4 regions of the Micromonospora sp. NPDC049089 genome follow, and region 1 is predicted to be linked to each of the others. Evidence: riboswitches for the same ligand, from Rfam matches in the RefSeq annotation. Region 1 holds a riboswitch; each other region holds the start of a gene.
The links. A riboswitch is a leader RNA that binds a small molecule or an ion and turns the genes downstream of it on or off. The one in region 1 is predicted to bind cyclic di-AMP.

Region 1 (3,779 bases):
CATCTGCGCGCCGTGGTCGACGCCGTGCTGCCCAGCCTGCGCCGGGCCGCGGCCGAGGGGGTGGACGACATCGACGGCATCGTCGACATCCACATCGCACAGACCGTCGAGACGCTGCTCGGGCAGTCGCCCGTGCTGGCCGACGAGGTGGCGCGGGGGCGGTGCGCGGTGGTGGGCGTGTCCTACCGACTGGCAGCCGGAGCGGTACGCCAGGTGGCCGCCGTGCCGGCCGGCTTCACGACCCCGGCCGAATCGACCGACCCGGCCGCGCCTGCCACCGTCTGACGCGACGAGGGCCGCTCCGCGTCACGCGGAACGGCCCTCGACGGAGATCGGGCGGGTCAGAGCAGCGACATGTGAACGTGGTCGGTGTGGTTCGACGGCCCGCTGTACGAACTCCAGCCGGTGGCCGGGAACCAGATCTGCCGGTTCCAGATCACGTAGTAGATGCCGAGCCGGTCGGCGTTACGGATGAGGAACGCGGCGACGTTGTTGCCGTACGTCCTGGTGTCGTTGTTGTGCCACGGGGAGAACCCGCTCTTCTGTAGCGACCAGTCGCAGGCGCGGCCCTTCGGGTGCTCCCACGGCCCGCCGGGGCGGTAGCAGCCGACGAACCGGTTGAAGCCGGCCGCCTTGACCTCCTTGTACGCGTGCAGCGTGCGCGGCGTGATGCAGCCGGAGGTGGTGGGGTCGTTCTCGCTGCACGACTGGGCCTTCCAGTCCCCGTCGGCCGTGCGACCCGGGCCGATCTTCGCGACCTTGGAGGTGGCATCCACCAGGCCGCCGGTGAAACCCTTGCCGCCGACGAGGGAGAGCGCCTTGTCGGCCTCGCTCTTGCGCTTCGCCATCAGGGCGGTCTGCTTCTGCTGCTCGCGCACCTCGGTGTCGAGGGCCAGCTTGGCCTGCTCGGCGCGGGACTTCACCTCGTTGACCTCGGAGAGCTTCTTCTCGTTGACCATGTTGATCTCGTCGAGCAGCCCGGCGCGCTGGACGAACGAGTCGGGCGCGTCGCTCTCCAGCAGCATCGCGACCGCGCCGATCCGGCCGGTCCGGTACGCCTGGGCGGCGATCTGCCCGACCTGCGGGGCCAACGCGTCCAGTTCGGCCTTGGCCCGGTTGACCTCCGCCGCCAACTCGCTCTGCCGCTTCTTGGACTTGTCCAGCTTGGACTTCGCGGCGGAGTAGTCACGGTTGGCCTGCTCGATGACGTCGTTGAGCAGCTTGGGCTCGCCGTCCTCCTCGTGCCCGGACGGTGTGGGGTTCGTCGGGGCGGCGTGCGCCGGGAACGGCCCGGCGAACACGGTCAGTGCGGCGATCACGGCCACCACGGGTGTCAACCAGCGGCGTAGGGGTGCCGTCACAATGTTCCCTTCCGTCGACCGCCGACCGGGTTAGCTGACGGGTTCGGGGCGGAAGTGGCCCCTACCGCTGATGCGGATTCACCCCAGGTACCTGGGTCCCCGGCTCGCCGGTTGGCGATTGGGCGGTGGCACCGCAGGCGCCGCTTCGCGCCTTCATCGGTAACCGGCAGCGAGGTTACCCGAGAGTCGACCGGCTGAGCTACGCCTGGATGCCGACCAAAAGCGTCATTTCGCCATAGCGTTGAGTGACCAGTGACGGGGTTCTCAGGGTGGATGCCCGATCTGGTCACGCTGAGGAGTGTCACCATGCCGTATCCGTGCTCCTGTTCGACTTCGGCCACCGGTCGGTGGCCTCGGGTGGGGGTGCGGTCCGCGTCCGGTCCGGTTCGTCGGAGCCGGCCGTTCGCGGTGAGCTGAGTGCGGCCAGTGCCTCGCTGCGGTCCGGCTGGGGCCGGGGCGCGGGAGCGTCGGTGGGCGCTGAGGCGTCGGTGAGCGCTGAGGCGTCGGCGCGCCCGGCGGCGGTGACCACCGCGGCCAGCCCGGTGGTCAGTGGTACGGCGGCGATCAGACCGAGGGTGGCGACCGCGCTGCGGACGATCTCCTGCGCGAGGAACTCACTGGTGAGGATCTGCCCGATCGGCCGCGAGTCGGCAGTGAGCAGGAGCAGCAGGGGCAGTGAGGCACCCGCGTACGCCAGCACGATGGTGTTGACAGTGGAGGCGATGTGCGCGCGACCGACCCGGGTGGCGGCACGGTAGAGCTGCAACCGGGTCAGCCCGGGGTTGGCGTTCGCCAGTTCGGTGACGGTGGCCGCCTGGGTGACCGTCACGTCGTCGAGCACCCCGAGTGACCCGATGATGATTCCGGCGAGCAGCAGTCCGTGCAGGTCCACGTCGCCCTGGAACATCGACAGGGTGGTGGCGTCCTCGCTGCCGAAGCCGGTGAGGTGGGTCGCGGCCGTGGCGATGGTGGCGAGCACGCCGGTCAGGACCAGGCTGCCCAGGGTGCCGAGCACCGCGACCGAGGTCTGTGCGGTGACCCCGTGGGTCAGATAGAGCACCACGAACATGATCAGGGCCGCGCCGACCACCGCCACCAGCAGCGGTGACCTGCCGGCGCTGATGCCCGGCAGCACGAAGGTGAGCAGGATGGCGAAGCTGGCGGCCAGCCCGGCGAGCGCGGCCAGACCTCGCCACCGACCGAACGCGACGATCGCGGCCGCGAAGATCACCGCCAGCCACACCATCGGGGTGCCGCGTTGGTGCTCGGCGATGTTCCAGTTGCTGGTGGTGGGATCGGTCGGGTCGGCCAGCTCGACCAGGACGACCTCGTCGCCGACCTCGACCCGGGGTGCGCCGGGCCCGTCGGGCACCGGAGTCCGTACCTGCTGGCCGGCGGTCGGCCCGTCGTCCACCCGCACGTCGACAGTGCCGCACCGCCCATCGCCGACCCTCGGTGTGCCCTCGGGGACCGACGGCGCCGGCGGGCACGGCTCGCTCACCACCCGGGTGACAGTGCCGGGGTAGCGCGGCACGTCCGCACCACCATCGGTCTGCGGTGACCCGCCGCGCGGCCAGAGCAGCACCGCGGCCAGCACGGTGGCGACGAAGAGGGGTACCACAGTCACGACGAGGATCCGTCGCACCCGAGGCGGGGCGGACGGAGCGGGGTGAGTGTGGTCGGCGGCCAAGGTGAGACTCCCAACGATCCGGTGCGGGATACGGGTCAGCGGGCCGGGCGGTTCACCGTTGCGGTGGAAACGCGGCGGACGGCGGGGCGGATCGCTGCCTGACGACCGCTTGATCACGGACGGTCAGTGCTCGGCCCGGTCGGCTGGGGGCACCGCCACGACGTGGCGGCGCCGGTGCCCGACTGTGCAGCGGCATTCGGAGGGCCATCGGGGGAGATGCTAGCCAGCCCATCCGGGGGTTGCAGGTCGTGGCGGAGTGTCGGGCGGCCGAACCGCTCGCGCGGCGGTCTCCGGGGCGGCATGTTGGAGCCATGCCCGCTCCGTCACCGCCCGACCCCGACCGACCGCGACACGCCGAACCCGTGCCGCACGACAAGCATTCCGGGCACGACAAGCACGCCGGGCACGACAAGCACGCCGGACACGACAAGCACGCCGGACACGATCCGGCGATGTTTCGCCGTCGGTTCTGGGTCTGCCTGGTATTGACCATCCCGGTGGTGCTGACGAGTCATCTCGTGTCGGGTCGGCTGGGCCTGAGCGGGGACGTCGTCCCCGGTCAGGGCTGGGTGGGCCCGGTGCTCGGCTCGGTGGTGTTCTGGTGGGGCGGTTGGCCGTTCCTGGTCGGTGCGGTCCGAGAGGTCCGGGACCGGGCGCCCGGAATGATGCTGCTGGTCGCGATGGCGATCACCGTCGCGTACGCCGCGTCCCTGGCGACCAGCGTCGGC
Region 2 (3,779 bases), on a different contig from region 1:
ACCGGATGGACGCGGGGCCCGCCGTCGGCACGGACCGTGGCCAGATAGCCGAAGCCCGGCCCGTACTGCTGAAGGAGAACGCGGATCCCGTCGGCGAGTCGGGGCTCGTCGGCGGCGAATTCGGACCAGGAAGCCATGTGGGCATTCTATCGAACAAATGTACGAGTAGCGACCTCGACGCGCTGGTCCGGCACCGAATCCGGCCACTTCCGGCAACGCGGCTATGGTGGTCCGATGCTGCTCTCCGACCGTGACCTGGTCTCCGAGATCAAGGCCGGCACGCTGGGCTTGGAGCCGTTCGAGCCCACCCTGGTCCAACCCTCCAGCATCGACGTCCGACTCGACCGGCTGTTCCGGGTCTTCAACAACCACCTCTACACCCACATCGATCCGGCCATGCAGCAGGACGACCTGACCTCGGCGGTCGAGGTCCCCGACGGCGAGCCGTTCGTGCTGCACCCGGGGGAGTTCGTGCTCGCCTCGACGCTCGAGGTCATCTCGCTGGGTGACCAGCTCGCCGGCCGACTGGAGGGCAAGAGCTCCCTGGGCCGGCTCGGGCTGCTCACGCACTCCACCGCCGGTTTCATCGACCCGGGCTTCTCCGGCCACGTGACGCTGGAACTCTCGAACGTGGCGAACCTGCCGATCACCCTCTGGCCGGGCATGAAGATCGGGCAGCTCTGCATCTTCCGGCTCTCCTCGCCAGCCGAGCACCCGTACGGCTCGGTGGTCTACGGCTCGCGCTACCAGGGCCAGCGGGGGCCGACACCCAGCCGCGCCTGGCAGCACTGGCGCACCTGGCCCACCCGCTAGGACCAGAACGACGAGGGCCCGCCGCGAGGAGATCGCGACGGGCCCTTCGGTCACACTGGGTCAGCCTGGACGGCCGTAGCTGTGGATCGGGCCGTCGTCGACCTTCTTCATCTTGACCGGTTGACCAGCCTGCGAGGCGTGCACCACCCAGCCGCCGCCGACGTACATGCCGACGTGGTGGATGTCGCTGTAGTAGAAGACCAGGTCGCCGGGGCGCAGGTCACCCTTGCTGACGTTCTTGGTGACCCGGCTCTGCGCGGCGGCGTTGTGCGGCAGCGACACGCCGGCCTTCGCCCAGGCGGCCAGCATGAGCCCGGAGCAGTCGTACGAGTTCGGACCCTCGGCACCCCAGACGTAGGGCTTGCCGATCTGCGCGCAGGCGAACTTGACCGCGGTGCCCGCGGCACCGCCGGGGTAGCTACCCGGGCAGGGCGCCGGGCGCAGCGGACCGCCGCCGCCGCTGCCGTACACCTTCAGGCGCAGCTTCTGCAGGCGGTCGATCTCGTCGTTGATCTGCTTCTTCTTCGCCGCCAGCTGGGCTTCCGTGCGGGTCAGCTGGGCCACCATCTCGTCCAGTGGCGCCTTCTGCGCGGCCAGTTGGTCGCGCAGGTCGGCCACCTGGCGTACGTCCTTCTGCTGGTCGTGCGCGAAGCGGTCCAGCATTTCGAGCTGGCCGACCACCTCGCTGGGCGACCGGCTGCCCAGCATCGCGTTGACGGTCGAGACGTTCTCACCCATGTAGGCGCGTACGGCAAGGGCGCTGACCTTGTCCATCGCGGCGTCGACCTGGCGCTCGAGCGGAGTGATCCGGGCGGCCAGCGCGTCTGCCTGCTTGCGCTTCGCGGCGAGGTCGATGCGGGTGGCGTTGTGCCGTTCGATGACCGGTTCGAGCTTGTTCCAGTCGGCGTCGATCTGGCGCTCGATCTCGGCGACGGAGGGGTCGGCGTGGGCCGCCGTGGCACTACCGGTCAGAACGACGGCGACGCCGGCCAGCGCGGCGAGTGCGGTGGTTAAGCGGGACCAGCGTGGGCGCGGCACTATCGACGCCGGGCCGGCTGATGCCGACCGCTCGGACGACGGCCGCGGGGCATGGAGTGCCACCGGGGTTCCGTACTCCTTCTTCCTGACCGCCTACCGGGTTAGCTGACGGGTTCGGGCGGGAAGTCGGCGCCCTACCGCAGTGGCTGCGGATTCACCCCGAGGGACCTGGGTCCCCGGTTCGCTCGGAAACGACTCGGCGGTGTCGGTCCGTTACCGCCCGGGGTGGGCGGAGCTGCTGTCGGGCCGACAAATGACCAGAGTAGAGACGCCCGTTACCGATCCGCAACCCGTGCGGCCGTGACACTCCGTACGGATTGGACGAGGTCACTGACCGTGTGTGAAGAATTCTTTCCGTGCACGTCGATAGATGGAAAGGTATTGACGCGAGCTCCCGGACGGCGCGATGGTGATTTGACCTCACTCCGCGAGAATCTAGGGGGTTCGATGCACCATCCAACCCTGTCGACCGGCTGGCGCGCACTGCTCGCCGCCACCGTGGTCGCCGCCGCGACCACGGTGCCACTCTCCGTCGGCCCGGCCGCCGCCGCGCCCACCACCGACCGCCAACAGCAGTACGCCGACGCGGCCACCGAGTACGGCGTACCGGCCGTCGTGCTGCTCGGCGTCTCCTACCTGGAGTCCCGTTGGGACACCAACGCCGGCACACCGAGCACCAGTGGCGGCTACGGCCCGATGCACCTGACCGACGCGCGGCACGTGGCCGCCCTACCCGGACGCGGTCACCACGACGCCGGAGCCGAGGACCCACGCGGTGACGACTCCCGGCCGGCCCGGGTGCCCGCGCCCCGACCGGTCGAGGCGCCCGCCCCGTCCACCGCCGCGTTGCAGACCGTCGACGCCGCCGCCGCGCTGACTGGTGCCGCCCCCGAGGCACTGCGTACCGACGCGGGCCTCAACATCCGGGGTGGGGCGGCGCTGCTGAGCGCGTACCAGAGGGATCTGGGCGCGCCGGTCGGCGCGGGCACCGACCCGGCGGCCTGGTACGGCGCGGTGGCCCGCTACTCGGGCGCGGACAGCGCCGACGCCGCGGCGGCCTTCGCCGACGAGGTCTTCACCACCATCGGCGCGGGCGAAGCCCGGGTGACCGACGACGGCCAGCGGATCACCCTGCCGGCCCGCGCAGTGCGGCCCGAACGGTCCTGGCTGGACCGGCTGGGCCTGCGCCGGCTGGCCCGCCCGGACGGGGTGGAATGCCCCCGCACCATCTCCTGCGAATGGATCCCGGCGCCCTACGAGGCGTTCGACGACGGGGACTACGGCAACCACGACCTCTCCGACCGGCCCGCGCGGCAGAAGATCGAGTACATCGTCATCCACGACACCGAGGCGAGTTGGGCCACCACCCTGCAACTCGTCCAGGACCCAACCTACGTGAGCTGGCACTACTCGCTGCGCTCGGTCGACGGGCACATCGCCCAGCACGTCAAGACGAAGGACGTCGGCTGGCACGCCGGCAACTGGTACGTCAACGCGAAGTCGATCGGGTTGGAACACGAGGGCTTCGCGGCGCAGGGCACCTGGTACACCGAGGCGATGTACCGGACCTCGGCGAAGCTCGTCCGGCACCTGGCGCTGCGGCTGGGCATCCCACTGGACCGCCAGCACATCATCGGCCACGACAACGTGCCCGGCACCATCCCCTCGACAGTGCGGGGAATGCACTGGGATCCGGGCCCCTACTGGGACTGGACGCACTACTTCGACCTGCTGCACGCCCCCCGACTGGACACCGGCACCCCGGCCACCGGGCTGGTCCGGATCGACCCGGACTACACCACCAACCAGCCGGCGTTCACCGACTGCGTCACGGTGGGCGTGCCCTGCGCTCCGCGCGGTTCCTCGTCGGTGGTGCTGCGCAGCGCGCCGTCCGCTGACGCGCCGCTGGTCAACGACATCGCGCTCCG
Region 3 (3,779 bases), on a different contig from region 1:
TGGGCGCAGGCCCGTGAGCTGAGCAGCGGTCGGCTGCCGGAGCAACCGGCCTTCGAGGCGGAGATCGCCGAGCGGTCGGAGTTCCGGGAGTTCCTCAAGGCGTGGTGGCCTCGGCTGCACCCCCGGCACGTGCTCGGCTGGCTGGCGCAGCCGGACCGCCTGCGCCGGTACGCCGGGGGGATCCTCTCCTCGGCGGAGATCCGGCTGCTCAACGCCGCGTACCGGAACCTGGACTCGACCGGGCTGACCATCGCCGACGTGGCACTGCTTGACGAGCTGGACGCGCTGCTCGGCAAGCCCGCGCAGCCGGCCCGCGCACGACGCGACCCGTTCCAGCTCGCCGGCGGCGTCCGCGAGCTGAGCACCCTCGGTGAACGGCAACGGGCCGCCCGCGCGGCGGCCCGGGAGCGCCCCGAGGACTACCGGGACTACGCGCACGTGGTGGTGGACGAGGCACAGGACGTCTCACCGATGCAGTGGCGGATGATCGGTCGACGCGGCCGACTGGCCTCCTGGACCGTGGTGGGCGACCCCGCGCAGACCGCGTGGACCGGCGATCCGGAGGAGCTGACCCGGGCCCGCGACCAGGCGCTGGGCCGGCGTAAGCGACACGACTTCACGCTCACCACCAACTACCGCAACTCGGCGGAGATCTTCGCGGTGGCGGCGGCGGAGATCCGGCGGCTCTACCCGGACCTGCCGCTGCCGACCGCCGTCCGCTCCACCGGGGTCGAGCCGGTGGAGCTGGTGGTGCCCGCGACGGGCTTGGAGACCGCGACCGTGGAGGCCGCCGCCGGCCTGCTGGCCGAGGTGGAGGGCACGGTCGGGGTGATCACGCCGGTCCCCCGCCGGGACGAGGTCGCCGGTTGGCTGGGCGCGCTCGGCGCACCCAGGTTGCAGGTGGTGACCAGCCTGGAGGCCAAGGGCATGGAGTACGACGGGGTGGTGCTGGTCGCCCCGAGCGAGATCCGGGCGGATCCGGGCGCCGGGGTGCGCACCCTGTACGTGGCGCTCTCCCGGGCCACCCAGCGGCTCACCACCATCGACCCGACCAGCTGACGTGTGCGGACTGCCGCCGACGGAACGCCCTGCCCGTACACTTGCACACATAGCGATGTGAGCATACATTTGACCGGGTCCCGACCAGCGGCGGAAGGTGGTTCTCGTGGGCGCAGGTCATGACCACCACCATGGGTCCGTCGCCAATGCCGCACACCAGCACCGAGGTCGACTCTGGGCGGCCTTCGGATTGCTCGCCACCCTGATGGTGGTCGAAGCGGTGGTCGCACTGCACACCGGCTCGCTCGCCCTGCTCTCCGACGCCGGGCACATGTTCACCGACGTGCTCGGCATCGGGATGGCGCTCGCCGCCATCACGGCGACCCGGCGGGCCACCGGCGACCCGCAGCGCACCTTCGGGCTCTACCGGCTCGAGGTGCTCGCCGCGCTGGCCAACGCCGTCCTGCTCTCCGGCGTCGCGATCTACGTGGTGGTCGAGGCGATCCGCCGCTTCGGTGACCCGCATGAGGTCATCGCCGGCCCGATGCTCGCGGTGGCCGTGCTCGGCCTGCTCGCGAACATCGCCGCGTTCGCGCTGCTGCGCGCCGGAGCCCGGGAGAGCATCAACCTCCAGGGCGCCTACCTGGAGGTGCTCGGTGACCTGCTCGGCTCGGTCGGCGTCATCGGCGCGGCGCTGCTCATCACCGTCACCGACTGGTGGTGGGCCGACCCTCTGGTCGCGGTCGCCATCGGCGTGTTCATCCTGCCGCGCACCTGGCGGCTGGCCCGCGCCGCTATCCGCATCCTGGTGCAGGCCGCCCCGGAGCACCTCCAGGTGACCGCCGTGCACGACCGGCTCGCCGCCGTCCCCGGTGTCGTCGAGGTGCACGACCTGCACGTCTGGACGCTCACCTCGGGCATGGAGGTGGCCTCCGCCCACCTGACCATGGCACCGGGCGCGGAGGTCGGCGCGGTGCTCACCGCGGCACGTACGGCCCTGCACGACGACTTCCGCATCGAACACGCGACATTGCAGATCGAGCCCGGCGCCGCTTCTGGAGCCTGCGGCTCCATCGAATGGTGACCGGTTCGTCGATTTCCGTGGTGACGTACGCACCGTCCGTCACATCGGCTGCAGCGGCCCCACCCGCACCGGTAGGCTCGGTCCCGGCCGTCACCAGGCGGCGCCCTCCCGGCGCCGGTGGCGGTCGCCGCCTAATCGCCCAACTGGGCGAACCGGGGAACCATGTTCCTGGGGTGTATCCGCGTCAGCGGTAGGGATCTTCCGTCCCGAACCCGTCAGCTAACCCGGTCGGCGGCTGACGGAAGGACATGCGCAGTGGCACCAGCACGACCACCCGCCGCCCGACTGGCGGCCCTGATCGTCGCGATGTTCGCCCTCGGCGTCGCGCTTCCGGCCGGCACCGCCTCGGCCGCTCCCCCGACCGGCCTGCGAGCCGCCGCACCCGACTCCGACGAGGAGGGCGGCACCCCGGCGTTGCGAGCCCAGCTCGATGCGGCCAGCAAGGGCTACCTGGACGCGAAGCGCGCCCTGGACACGTCAGTGCAACGGCAGAAGCAGCTCGGCACCCAGTTGAAGACCATCGAGGTCGAGATCGACCAGCGCAACGGCAAGGTCGGCGAGATCGCCGAGGTCGCCTACCGCACCGGCCGGCTGGGTGCGGTGTCGGCGCTGCTCAACAGCAACACCCCGGAAGGCTTCATGGACCGGGCGGCCGCGCTGGACGCGGTGGCGGCCAACGAGGACCGGGTGCTGCGCGACCTGCTGGACACCAAGGACAAGGCCAACCGCACCCGGGTCGCCCTGGACGGCGAGATCAACGAACAGCGCAAGCAGGTCGCGGTGATGGCCAAGCGCAAGGAGCAGGCCGAACGGGCCCTGAGTGTGGCCACCACGCCCAAGCCGCAGACCACCGCCGACGCCGGCTCCAACCGGGGCACCTCCAGCGCCAACGCGAAGGCCGCACCGCGCAACTCCGACGGCTCCTGGCCCTCCGAGTCGTGCAGCGTCAACGACCCCACGCCGGCCAACGGCTGCATCACCCCGCGCACCCTGCACGCGCTCAACCAGGCCAAGGCCGCGGGATTCACCCGGTACGTCTCGTGCCACCGCCCCAGCGGCTCGGGTGAACACCCGAAGGGCCGGGCCTGCGACTTCGCGGCGCAGAAGAACGGCTTCGGCGGCGACGCCACCGGCGGCGACAAGACGTACGGCAACAACCTGGCCGCGTACTTCATCCGCAACGCGGACCGGCTCGCCGTGCTCTACGTGATCTGGTACAGGCAGATCTGGCTGCCCAGCAGCGGGTGGAAGTCGTACAGCGGGGCGGGCGGCGACCCGTCCAGCGACCACACCAACCACGTACACCTGTCGGTCTACTGACCGACGCGTCGTGATGCCTGTGAGCCACTGGATGGCTCACAGGCATCACGTGCGTCAGGGGCCGGGCTACGTCACCGGGCGTACCCCTGATGTCGTCGCTCGTCGGACGACCCGGCGGTGGCCGGCGGGCAGCATCGCGGTATGCCTCGGATCCGACCCACCACCCGCAAGGCGCTGCTCACCCTGCACCTCGTCACCTCGCTGGGCTGGCTCGGCGCCGACCTGGTGCTGCTCACCCTCGGCGTCGCCGTGCAGCGGGGCGCCGATCCGGCGGTGGTCTATCCGGTCACGGCTCTGGTCGGCACGGTGCTGTTCGCGCCGCTGAGCGTCCTGGTGTGGTTGATCGGAGTCGCCAGCTCGCTGCTCACCCCGTGGG
Region 4 (3,779 bases), on a different contig from region 1:
CGGCCCCGGCGAAGGCCGCCGAGGAGTCGGTCCCGACCTGGTCGGTCGACTCGCCGGTGGCGCTCCCCGGCGATCAGAACACCATCGCGGCCGGCGTGCTGCCGGCCAGGGCGGCCGAATCTGACCGGCTGCCCCTCGTCGACAGTGCGAGCGGTCGGGCTTCCCGGGCCCCACCCGGGCGCTGAGCCACCGGGACGACCGTCCCGCCGCCGCGCCCTGTCGACCCACCCGCTCCCTGACCCGCCGACCCGTGGCCCGCCGTGGCCCGCTGGTCGGCGCGGCTTTCCATCGCACTGCTCTCTCCCCGAGGTGCCGACCATGGAGACCGTCGTCTTCTACCAGTTCGTGACCGAGGTGCCGCGGGCCGCCGCCATCTGGTCGACGCTGTTCCTGCTGACCCTGGGCCTGCTCACCGTGCTGGCCGCCCGCCCCGAACGGGCCCGGCCGACCGGCGACCCGGTCCCGGCCGGGCCCACCGCCCAGGAGTTGGCCGCCGCCGAGGCCGTCGACAGGCGCCGCTACGCCGAGGAGGTGGCCGTTGCCGCGGCCCGCGCGGCCACCACCGCCAAGCGGCGGCGTGCCGCCTGGCTGACCGCTCAGGAACAGCTGGAGCAGGCCTGGATCGGGTACGACGAGGCGGACGCCGCCGCGCGTCGCTTCGCTGGCGCGGGGGCACTGCCCACCCCGCAGACCCCGCACACCCCCGCCGAGTACGCCGCCCGGGAACGCTATCTGCACCGGGCGGCGATGGCGGCGTACTGGCGGGGCGACCTGACCATGGCGCAGCTCGGCGACGTGTTCGGGCACCGGCGCGGCTGGGATCCCCGGCGACACCCGGTCGAGCAGGAGGTGCTGATCAGCCGGGTGATCCGGGATGCGCGGTCGACCGATTACCAGGTGGCCGCCGACCGTGAGCGGGTCGCCTGGCGCGACGCGGAATTGGCCGCCGAGTCGGCTCGTGCCCTCGCCGAGGAGGCGTACGCGGCGGCGGCCCGGCTCCGCCCGACCCTGGTCCCCGCGCGCCGCACGGTCGCCGGGGCGTTGCGTCCCGCCGTCGTGGCACTGTGGCGCCCGGCCCGGGTGGGTTGAGCCCAATCCGTTATGTGAGGCCGGTCACCCGATCGAGAAATCGGACGTCCGACGCGATCGACGGGATTGTTCCCACGATTGTGGCCGCGTTCTTTGCGGCCTGTCCGGTTGTCGCCCGTAGGCGTCGCCGTAACTGGTTGTCCCATCGAGTCACATCATCGGCATTACGCGCAGAAATTGTGGCGCCAATTGGGGTTTACGCAGGTGAACCTGGCTTGGCAGGGCGTTGAGACGCCAGTAGTGTCGTCCCGTCCGGTGCGGTAACCGATCGCAAGACGCGACGCCGCATCGACCCGCTTAATCGTGATCAACGAACCGGGGACCCACCAGTAAGTCCGGGGTGAATCCGCGAGCCACGGCCCGCGGTAGGGCGTCTTCCCGCCCGAATCCGTCAGCTAACCCGGTAGGCGGTGTCGGAAGGAGTCCCATCCTCGTGCAGCACCTTTCCACCCCTCGGTTGTTCCCTCGCCTCCACGGCGCGGCGGTGCACCCGCTCATTCGTCGCGTGACGGTGAGCTGACCCCCGGGTCATCGCCTTTCCCGCCCGGCCGATCCGGGCGTTCCCCTGAGCGGTTCACACCCGCGGACCACTGTCCGCGCGCTGGCGCCTGCCCGGATACCGGTCCGGCCCCGGTGTGCCGCTCTCCCCCCGATCCGTGGAGGACCCCGTGAAGCACACCCTGCAGCGCCAGCTCCGTCGCCTCGCCACCGAGCGCCCGTACCAGATCGTCGCCGCCTCCGCCGCAGCCCTCGCGATCGCCACCACCACCGGCGCCCTGCTCACCACTGCCGACGACGCCCCGGCCGGCCAGCGCACCGCGACCACCGTCGCCGAGATGCGCAGCGACGTCGCCGCCTCCCGCAGTGAGGCTCGGGACGCGTCCCCCTCGGCCAGCGCCGCGCCGACCACGGCCGCCCCGGCCACCAGCGCCGCGTCGCCCGCCGCCAAGGCCAAGAGCAACCCCGACCTCACCCGTAAGCCGACGCCGCCGAAGCCCCCCGCGACGAAGGTGCTCGACTACGACTACGAGGCGCAGAACACCTACTACAACTGCGGCCCGGCGGCCACCCGGAACGCGCTCAGCGCCGCCGGCATCGACCGCACCCAGGAAGAGCTCGGCGCCGAACTGGGCACCACCGAGATGGGAACCAACTCGGCCGAGGACACCACCCGGGTGCTCAACGCCGAGGTGAAGGGCTCCCCGTACCGGACCCGGATGTTCCCCGGCACGCCCAGCCCGGCCCAGATGGACCGGCTCCAGGCCGACGTGGTGAAGGCCGTCACCGACGGCCGGGGCGTGGTGGCCAACGTCGTCGGGGACGCCGTCGACACCGACGGCGGGTGGCACTCCTACGGCGGTGGGCACTACATCGCCGTGGTGGGCTACAAGGACAACGGTCGCACCGTGCGGATCGCCGACTCGGCGAACCCGGCCGACCCGTCGTACTGGATCACCACGATCGACCTGGCCAACTGGATCACCAGCCGGGGCTACTCCGCCTGACCCGGGCACCTGACCGCCGCGGGCGCCGTCTCCCACAAGGGGCCGGCGCCCGCGGCGTTTGTCCGCCCGGCCCGCCATCGACGGCCCTCGTACCCGACCGTGAACCGTGGGAGACTGCGGCCGTGGTGGATGAAACGGGTGGTCACACCGGCCGCGGGCCGGTCCTGCTGCTGCTGCACGGGATGGGAACGACCGGGGACGTGTGGTTGCCCTGGGCCCCGTACCTTGAGCAGCACTGGCCCGGGCGGTGGCTGGCACCGGACCTCGCCGGCCACGGCTGGGCGTCGCCGCTGCCGTCGTACTCCTTCGCGGGCTTCGCTCAGCAGATCGCGCGGGCCCTCGTCCCCGACGACCGGCTGGTCGTGCTCGGGCACTCGCTGGGTGGGGTGGTCGGCCTGGCGCTGGCCGCCCGCGACGCCGGAACGCCGGTGGACGCCGTGGTCGGGCTGGGCATCAAGGCACTCTGGTCACCCGCCGAGCTGACCCGCGCCGCCGAGCTCGCCGCCCGACCGGTGAGCTGGTTCGCCACCCGCACCGAGGCGGCTCGCCGCTACCTGCGGGTCGCCGGGCTCACCGGTCTGGTCCCGCCGGACCACCCGGTGGTGGAAGCCGGGCTGCGCCAGGTCGACGGCCGGTGGCGCCTCGCCATGGACCCGGCCGCCTTCGCCGTCGGCGAGCCCGATCTGGCCGCGCTGCTGGCGGCGACCGACGTGCCGGTGGTGCTGGCGCGCGGGGAGAACGACCCGATGGTCACCGACGAACAGCTCAAGGAGTACGGCGTACCGGTCGCCACGCTGCCCGGTCTCGGACACAACGCGCACGTGGAGGACCCGGCGGCGGTGCTGGCGCTGCTGGATCCTTACCGCTGAGCGGCTATGCCGGTGCGGTCGCGGTGAGCGCCTCGGCCGGTGCCAGCTCCCGGCGGGCGGCGGCCAGGAACGCCTCGGCGTACGACTCGGCCGGGAAGTCACCCAGGTAGCGGCGGCGGGTGGCCCAGCGGGCCTCGGCCAGCGGGTCGGTGTCCAGCAGTGCGGTCAGCACGTCGTCCACGTTGGACATGTCCCGACGCAGCACGTAACCCGACCCGGCCAGCGGGAACCGCTCCACGAACCGGTCGCCCTCGTCGCCCATGTCGGTGACCGCGTACGGCTTGCCGGAGTAGAGGAAGTCCGAGATCACTCCGGA

Region 2: it holds a riboswitch for cyclic di-AMP, as region 1 does, so the genes downstream of both, AB0B48_RS14045 (NlpC/P60 family protein) here and AB0B48_RS12785 (hypothetical protein) in region 1, are expected to answer to the same signal.
Region 3: it holds a riboswitch for cyclic di-AMP, as region 1 does, so the genes downstream of both, AB0B48_RS14960 (hypothetical protein) here and AB0B48_RS12785 (hypothetical protein) in region 1, are expected to answer to the same signal.
Region 4: it holds a riboswitch for cyclic di-AMP, as region 1 does, so the genes downstream of both, AB0B48_RS12935 (C39 family peptidase) here and AB0B48_RS12785 (hypothetical protein) in region 1, are expected to answer to the same signal.

The regions. Positions count from the first base shown of each region.
Region 1 is NZ_JBEZEH010000058.1:6,688-10,466, reverse strand. It holds gene AB0B48_RS12790 (carbonic anhydrase) at 1-285, shown strand, start outside; gene AB0B48_RS12785 (hypothetical protein) at 342-1,361, opposite strand; cyclic di-AMP (ydaO/yuaA leader) riboswitch at 1,366-1,496, opposite strand; gene AB0B48_RS12780 (YibE/F family protein) at 1,663-3,051, opposite strand; gene AB0B48_RS12775 (heavy metal translocating P-type ATPase) at 3,504-3,779, shown strand, end outside.
Region 2 is NZ_JBEZEH010000067.1:4,344-8,122, reverse strand. It holds gene AB0B48_RS14055 (pyridoxamine 5'-phosphate oxidase family protein) at 1-137, opposite strand, end outside; gene dcd (dCTP deaminase) at 235-813, shown strand; gene AB0B48_RS14045 (NlpC/P60 family protein) at 874-1,914, opposite strand; cyclic di-AMP (ydaO/yuaA leader) riboswitch at 1,928-2,063, opposite strand; gene AB0B48_RS14040 (peptidoglycan recognition family protein) at 2,299-3,779, shown strand, end outside.
Region 3 is NZ_JBEZEH010000073.1:4,211-7,989, reverse strand. It holds gene AB0B48_RS14970 (AAA family ATPase) at 1-1,059, shown strand, start outside; gene AB0B48_RS14965 (cation diffusion facilitator family transporter) at 1,166-2,083, shown strand; cyclic di-AMP (ydaO/yuaA leader) riboswitch at 2,202-2,333, shown strand; gene AB0B48_RS14960 (hypothetical protein) at 2,390-3,403, shown strand; gene AB0B48_RS14955 (hypothetical protein) at 3,545-3,779, shown strand, end outside.
Region 4 is NZ_JBEZEH010000059.1:7,910-11,688, reverse strand. It holds gene AB0B48_RS12945 (hypothetical protein) at 1-185, shown strand, start outside; gene AB0B48_RS12940 (hypothetical protein) at 319-1,089, shown strand; cyclic di-AMP (ydaO/yuaA leader) riboswitch at 1,374-1,514, shown strand; gene AB0B48_RS12935 (C39 family peptidase) at 1,746-2,594, shown strand; gene AB0B48_RS12930 (alpha/beta fold hydrolase) at 2,717-3,463, shown strand; gene AB0B48_RS12925 (CDP-glycerol glycerophosphotransferase family protein) at 3,468-3,779, opposite strand, start outside.